3 regions of the Marinomonas algae genome follow, and region 1 is predicted to be linked to each of the others. Evidence: predicted binding sites of a transcription regulator. Region 1 holds the regulator's gene; each other region holds the start of a gene.
The links. The regulator FliA, encoded in region 1, starts transcription of late flagellar genes. The targets are predictions, from matches to a motif close to CTAAAGTTNNNNNNNNNNCNGCCGATA.
Positions count from the first base shown of each region.

Region 2: ACMUMQ_RS03090 (flagellin N-terminal helical domain-containing protein) is a predicted target of FliA. The motif match lies at 949-975, and genes of this name have one in related genera.
Region 3: flgM (flagellar biosynthesis anti-sigma factor FlgM) is a predicted target of FliA. The motif match lies at 1,232-1,258, and genes of this name have one in related genera.

Region 1 covers NZ_JBLIXK010000001.1:548,847-551,119, forward strand. Annotated here, with positions in the region: gene ACMUMQ_RS02575 (protein phosphatase CheZ) at 1-49, opposite strand, end outside; gene ACMUMQ_RS02580 (chemotaxis response regulator CheY) at 59-439, opposite strand; gene ACMUMQ_RS02585 (RNA polymerase sigma factor FliA) at 495-1,232, opposite strand; gene flhF (flagellar biosynthesis GTPase FlhF) at 1,346-2,273, opposite strand, start outside.
Region 2 covers NZ_JBLIXK010000001.1:656,436-658,708, forward strand. Annotated here, with positions in the region: gene ACMUMQ_RS03090 (flagellin N-terminal helical domain-containing protein) at 1-867, opposite strand, end outside; gene ACMUMQ_RS03095 (HD-GYP domain-containing protein) at 1,336-2,273, opposite strand, start outside.
Region 3 covers NZ_JBLIXK010000001.1:672,653-674,925, reverse strand. Annotated here, with positions in the region: tRNA gene ACMUMQ_RS03180 (tRNA-Arg) at 157-231, opposite strand; gene ACMUMQ_RS03175 (flagellar protein FlgN) at 364-843, opposite strand; gene flgM (flagellar biosynthesis anti-sigma factor FlgM) at 879-1,193, opposite strand; gene flgA (flagellar basal body P-ring formation chaperone FlgA) at 1,308-2,000, opposite strand; gene ACMUMQ_RS03160 (chemotaxis protein CheV) at 2,141-2,273, shown strand, end outside.

The DNA.
Region 1 (2,273 bases):
TAACTAGGCTTTCAAATTCCACTAGTCCAGACCCCAATTCATTTGACATCCAAAATTCCTATTTCGCAGCGTCTATTCGTTCAAATATTTTCTCAATTTTTTCTTTCAAAGCGACGGCAGTAAAAGGCTTCACAACATAACCATTTACGCCAGCTTGAGCAGCCGCAATAATTTGGTCACGTTTGGCTTCAGCTGTTACCATCAAAACAGGAATCGTTTTCAGTTTTTCATCTGCTCTCACAGCTCGGAGCAATTCAATCCCTGTCATACCTGGCATATTCCAGTCCGTCACTAGGAAATCAATAGACCCAGCTTGAAGTATCGGCAGTGCTGTTGTTCCATCATCTGCTTCAACTGTATTGGTAAATCCTAAATCCCGTAATAAGTTTTTAATGATTCGTCTCATTGTCGAGAAGTCATCAACAATCAGGATTTTCATGTTTTTATCCAATGCAACCTCCACACCCCAAAGGTAATATTCCACAACTCATAATTTAATCTCGCCAATTACTTAGTCGAGCTCGCAACCTCATAGCCGCTTGGCTATGTATTTGACTAACTCTTGATTCACTGACGCCTAGTACAGCGCCAATTTCTTTTAAATTCAGTTCTTCATTGTAGTATAAAGATAATACTAATTTTTCTCTTTCTGGAAGATTTTCGATCTCTCTTGCTAATTCATCTTGAAAACCATCTTCTTCAACAAGTGAATAAGGAGAGTTTTCAAATTCGGATTCTGAGCTTTCCAGATTATTCGTGTCAGAATCCAGCATTTCTTCATAACTAAACAATTGGGTCGACATGGAGGACTGAATCATCTCATGATATTCGTCAATCCCTATTCCCATATGTGCAGCGACTTCTGTATCACCAGCTTCGCGCCCAAGAGTTGCTTCTAATTCTTTAATAGCGTTGGTAACAGCTCTACCATTTCTACGAACAGAACGAGGGGCCCAATCGGACTTCCGAACTTCGTCCATCATAGAACCACGAATGCGAATACCTGCGTAGGTTTCAAAGCTGGCCCCTTTTGTTGACTCAAAGCGTTTGTAGGCTTCTATCAACCCCATCATACCTGCTTGAGTCAAATCATCGACATCAACACTATCAGGCAGACGAGCCAACAAATGGTAAGCTATTTTCTTTACTAAATACCCATACTGCTCAACAATCGCATCAATTGAGAGCGTCGCTTTCTTTGAGTATGTGTTATATCCATTCTTGGTCTGCATAAAATATTCTAGGCAACCTTTACTATTTAAGTTAGTTGCGTCAACTAACTGTACTACATTGTTTGACGCAGCGCTTTCAGTAATAACATATTTTTACTAACTACCATACCTTTCTACCCGCCATATTTTAATGAGCCATATAGCTGACTATAATGTTCAGCTGTATAAACCGCTCGACTAATTAAATTATGCGCACGAGCCGGCTCAATATCATCAGGGATACGTTGACCGTCGGCAATATAAACAACAGGCAAACTTTCTTCGATTACCACACTAATCGCTTCTCCAAGAGAAGCTGACTCATCCAACTTACTTAAAACACAGCCATCTAGTTGAACTTGAGAATATATTTCAACGACTGTTTTTAATACTTGCCTTTGACTAGTACAAGGCAAAACTAGAAGCTTCTTCAAATTCTGGCGTGCACGCTTCATCATTAGAAGCTGGCGCTCAAGATTAGAATCTCTCGGATTCATACCCGCCGTATCAACAAGCACTAACGGATAATCCGCATATTTCGCCAAGACGTCATTTAAGTCTGAATATTCACTCACCACTTCAACAGGAACATTTAAAATACGACCAAATGTTTTTAATTGCTCATGGGCAGCGATTCGATAAGTATCCGTTGTTATTAAAACAACACCATCAGAACCATGCTTTAAAACATGCTGGGCTGCAATTTTACCAATAGAGGTGGTTTTACCCACACCTGTTGGTCCCATAAAGGCAATACAACCTCGAAGCTCACTAGAGTTGGAACGTACAGGAATATAGTCTGCTAAATTCGCAAGCAAGCGGTTCCAATCATCTTCTCGACCTTTTAAATCAATATCATCTATTAACCTAGAAACAACAAAGTCTGATAACCCCAACCCTTGTAACTGCTGTCGCGCTTTCGTCTCTGCAGAGCCAACCTTAGCATCCGCTCGATCTTCCTCTTGTTGACGACGATCTAACATAGCTCGAACATTTTTTAGTTCCAGCTCCATTTCACGCATCTGTCGTTCACTATCAACATTGCGAATAGATAGCGCTTCT
Region 2 (2,273 bases), 110 kb from region 1:
TAATGCTGTCTGTGGACGCTGATTTGCCTGAGACAGAACGGTACTACTCGCCTGTTGCAAAATTTGCGTACTTGTTAGATTTGCAGTCTCCGCTGCAAAGTCAGCATCTCGCACTCGTGCACGAGCGGCAGAAACGTTCTCAGCAATGTTACTCAAGTTAGTAATGGTTGAACTGAAACGGTTTTGTATCGCACCTAGCTCTGCTCGCTTATAGTCCACCGCTGCAATCATAGAGTCGATAATCGCGATCATACTTTGCGCGTTTACTATCGTTGATACAGATGCTGTCGTTTCACTGACTTGTGCAGAAGCCTGATTCGATAACCCGGACATGGTGAAACCATTATTGGCTTGGTAATCAATCGAGTTATTCGGCCCACCAAACTCCATCGTGAAGCTGATTGTTTGGTTTGCATCTGCACCAACCTGGAATATCCCTTGGTAAGTACCGTCAAGCAAGTTAGCGCCACCGAATGTTGTTGTATCAGCGATTCGGTTAATCTCTTTAGATAGCTGCGCCATCTCTTGCTGTAGTGCCACACGGTCTTTGTCTGAGTTAGACCCGTTTGCCGCCTGAATAGACAAGGTACGCATACGTTGTAGCATGTTAGTTGTTTCGTCCAAGGCCCCCTCTGCAGTTTGCGCTAGAGAGATACCATCGTTTGCATTTCGTACAGATTGGTTCAAACCATTAATCTGTGAGGTCAAACGATCGGAAATTTGAAGACCCGCAGCATCATCTGCTGCACTGTTAATTCGACGACCAGAAGACAAACGTTGAAAGGATGTATCAAGGTCTCGACTGGAGTTATCCAACATACGCTGAGCGTTCAGCGAGGACACATTAGTATTTACGTATAAAGCCATTTTTTCTCTCCTAAAAATATTTTATTATCGAGACAACCTTTTGATTTAATTATATATTTGGTTTTTGTCTCTTATTAAAGTTATCGACACCTTAGCGTTGACCTTTAATATTTTTTTGATTTTTTTCATATTTTAAAACTTTCTAAAACATAAAAAAGCGTCACTCAAAGTTATCGTGCAAGGGGTCAATAACTTTAAAAATAAAGGCAAAAAAAAGCGTAAATAGACGAAAAAAATCAAAATGTGAAAAAAGCTAAGAAAAAACACATAGAACACTAAAGTTTTCAGAAAAACGGCCTCAATAATCAGCACAAAAAGCAGGCAAACTGATCAAAAATGAGACCCTATAGAATAGAAATTACAGAAAAGAAAAACGCAAAAAACAGGTTTTACACAAAAAATAAGAAATGAACGGTGAACGGTGAACGGTGAACGGTGAACGGTGAACGGTGAACGGTGAACGGTGAATTATGAGATATGATCGATAAATTGCAACTTCAGAGACTGAGGGTCAACTTCTTTCTCTATCACCACCTCCGTTCTCAAGTTAGCAGACTTATTCAATTCAATATCTGAAGGCTCAATAAAGGACTTATTCGTCAGACTATAAACTTGGCGTACTAAAGAAGGCTGAAAAGCTTTATTTAATGTCAGAACAAAACCAACTCGCCCATTTGATAAGGCAACACAAGAACCCACTGGCACATTGCCTATATGCTTCAGGAACACACTTAACAACTCTTTATCAAATGCCAAGCCTGATTCATCGCGCATTTTCCTCCAAGCCTTAATCGGCCCCATAGACGGTTTATGAGGTTGCTCAGAAGTCATGGCATCATAAGCATCAACAATGGCGGCAATCTTTCCATAGACGGAGATTTCTTTATCCTGCTTACCTTCAGGGTAGCCAGAACCATCCACTTTCTCATGGTGGTCATACAACATTTGGTAAACCGCTTTTGGAATACCTTCACACTTTTGCAAGATCTGCTCACCAAACTGTATGTGTTTGCGAAACAAATCAAACTCCCCAGAGGTCATCTTTGTCGTTTTAGACATCATTGCGCTAGGCAAACGGAAACGCCCTAAATCAAACAATAAGGCACCAAGGCAAATCACTTCCATATAAGCATTGGAAAGCTTTAAAGCCTTTGCAAAGTGAATTCCAAGAACAGCCATCCCCATAGCATGCTGCTCTAAATAAGTAGAAGCATCTTTGATATGGCGAATGGCCATTAAGGAAAAGTTATTGCGTGTATGAGATTCAATCAGACGACGACAGAACTTCATCAGCTCAAGTATCTCTAATTGCTCGCCTCGCTTGAAAAGCTCAACCTGTGCTGACAGTAAAATGTGTCCATCTTTGAACAGCTTAAACGCGGTTACCGTTTCATCATCAAAGGAAG
Region 3 (2,273 bases), 120 kb from region 1:
GCTTTTTCATTAGGTGGGTTAAATGAACCCGATAGACTGATAACTATAAACCTTAGATGTGTCAGTTTTTTTGCTGTGGTTGATTTGAAAGATAGGTAAATGAAAGCTCAGAGAAATTTTTGATAACGCAAAGAGGGGATTTTATTTGGAAGAGGATGGTGTCCCTGGCAGGAATCGAACCTGCAACTAACCCTTAGGAGGGGTCTATTATATCCATTTAACTACAGAGACACTTCGCGAGTGACTATACCACTTTTCGTTTTTAGGTTAAACCTAACGATTGCTAATCAATTGTTTATAAAGAGAATTTGTAGTTCTGAAGGAGTAGTGAGCAAAGGTACAGTTAGGTTTAGCTAAGGTAGTTTAGGCCCTGCCTAGTGTTTGTTTGCTGCTGATTGGTCGAGTTGAACCACGAGCCGTATACACTTTGTTTTTTCCGTTATGGCCTTGCAGAAGCTCAAATAAATGTTTATTGCGTTTTTGCAGTGTATTTAGAATGCGAGAGTTGGTGTTGTTTTTTGTCTTGCAGGTTCTAAGTAGGCTTTCACATTCCCTCATGAGTAGACGAACGTCATCCATAGAGCTGTCTTGTTGGTCTAGCCAGTTCTTAAATTCTTCTTCGGTTGGTTTTTTTCTATCTAGGACGTCGAACTTAATGAGCATGTTAACTCTTTTCTCATTAAGTTGGTTCATTTCATCAAGCAGGGCTTGCTTTTGCTCGGATAGGTCTATGATTACTTGGCTGTCTGAGGCGCTATAAGCAATGCGCTCTTCATCAAGAAGCACAGAGAGCTTTTCGAGAGTCTCTTTGCTTCTGATGAATATGGATGCAATTGGAATCATAAGTTAAACCGTTCAAAACCTAAGTGATTAACAGTTTAGAAAAGAGAATCCATAGAAGCCATATTATTCGCTAGCTGCTGGCTATTTATTTTGTATTCGCCTGCAGAAATGGCTTTTTTGATTTGTTCTACTTTATCCATATCGATATCAGGTAAGTTACCGATCTTAGATTGCTGGCTTTGTAACGTTTGTGCTGTGCCACTTAATTTGACTGTGTCATCAGCTAACGTTCCGCCACTTTTTACTGCGCTCTGTCTTTCAGTCGCGCTACCAGTCACATCATCCTTCTGCGAACGTTCGCTTTTAGTGATGGTGCCTTGGTTTGATAGACCTGTTAAATGTATTGCCATTGGGTTTTTCCGCCCTTTTATAATTTGCCTGTCTATATTGTCGGCTATGCCTCTAAAAACTTTAGTGGCAATCAACAATAAAAGAGAATTAATTGTATGCCAACGAGTCTATGTTCAATAGTTTACAAGAACCTCACTGCTAGTTACAACTTTGGCGTATATAATTCGTTCAGAACTGGTGTTTTTTACGCGTATTTGTTGTCCTTTTATACCGTTTTCTAAAGCAACTCCGTTCATCCTGACTATAATGTTTCCATTGCTTGCTGTAATAAGCACTAGGTCGCCTTTTTTTACTAAGGTCGGTTGGTTGATTAAATTGTCTGTTATATAGGTGTTGATACGTAAGTTGCGTGAGGCAATCAGGCCATAAGGTGGATTCTTTGCGGTAAAAACTTGGCCTCTTAATGTTGATATATCAACATCGCCAACACCGGTGTTAGCTCTGTTTATTTCTTGTCCTCGATTGATGGGGGAAATCGTTTTGATTGCTGGGATAGTAATGGATTGAGTGACTGGTACATAAGACTTCCATACAGGCGAATCGCAGCTAACTTCATAAGTCGTGCGCTTGTTGGCCTCAGGTCTTTGATTTGTAACTGTAATGGTGCCTGCTTCACAGTCAGGTAAATAGTTTAATGCTGCTAGGTTATTTAAAGAAATCGTAACGTCGGCTTCTGGGTATATTTCTAGTAATCGAGGTATCTCTACTTGGTTTATGTAGTGATTAATTTGGTTTTCTATAGATTCAGCAAATATTAAACTTGCTTGGAAACAAAAGAAGGCTATTGTTAGCCTTATGATTCGCATGATTAGCTCTCTTTGTTTATTATTACGTTAGAAATAAGATAGTTAGTAAAATCTGATAAATCACTTTATCATTGGATGATGTAACTTAACAATTATGAGGTGATACCTCAGTATGATGTTTGCACATTTTGGAGGCGTTTATGGCTGGAGTTTTGGATACTGTTAATCAACGTACGCAGTTGGTAGGTGAAAACCGACTAGAGCTGTTGTTATTCCGCTTAAACGGTAAGCACCTTTACGGTATCAATGTTTTTAAGGTGAAGGAAATTCTTC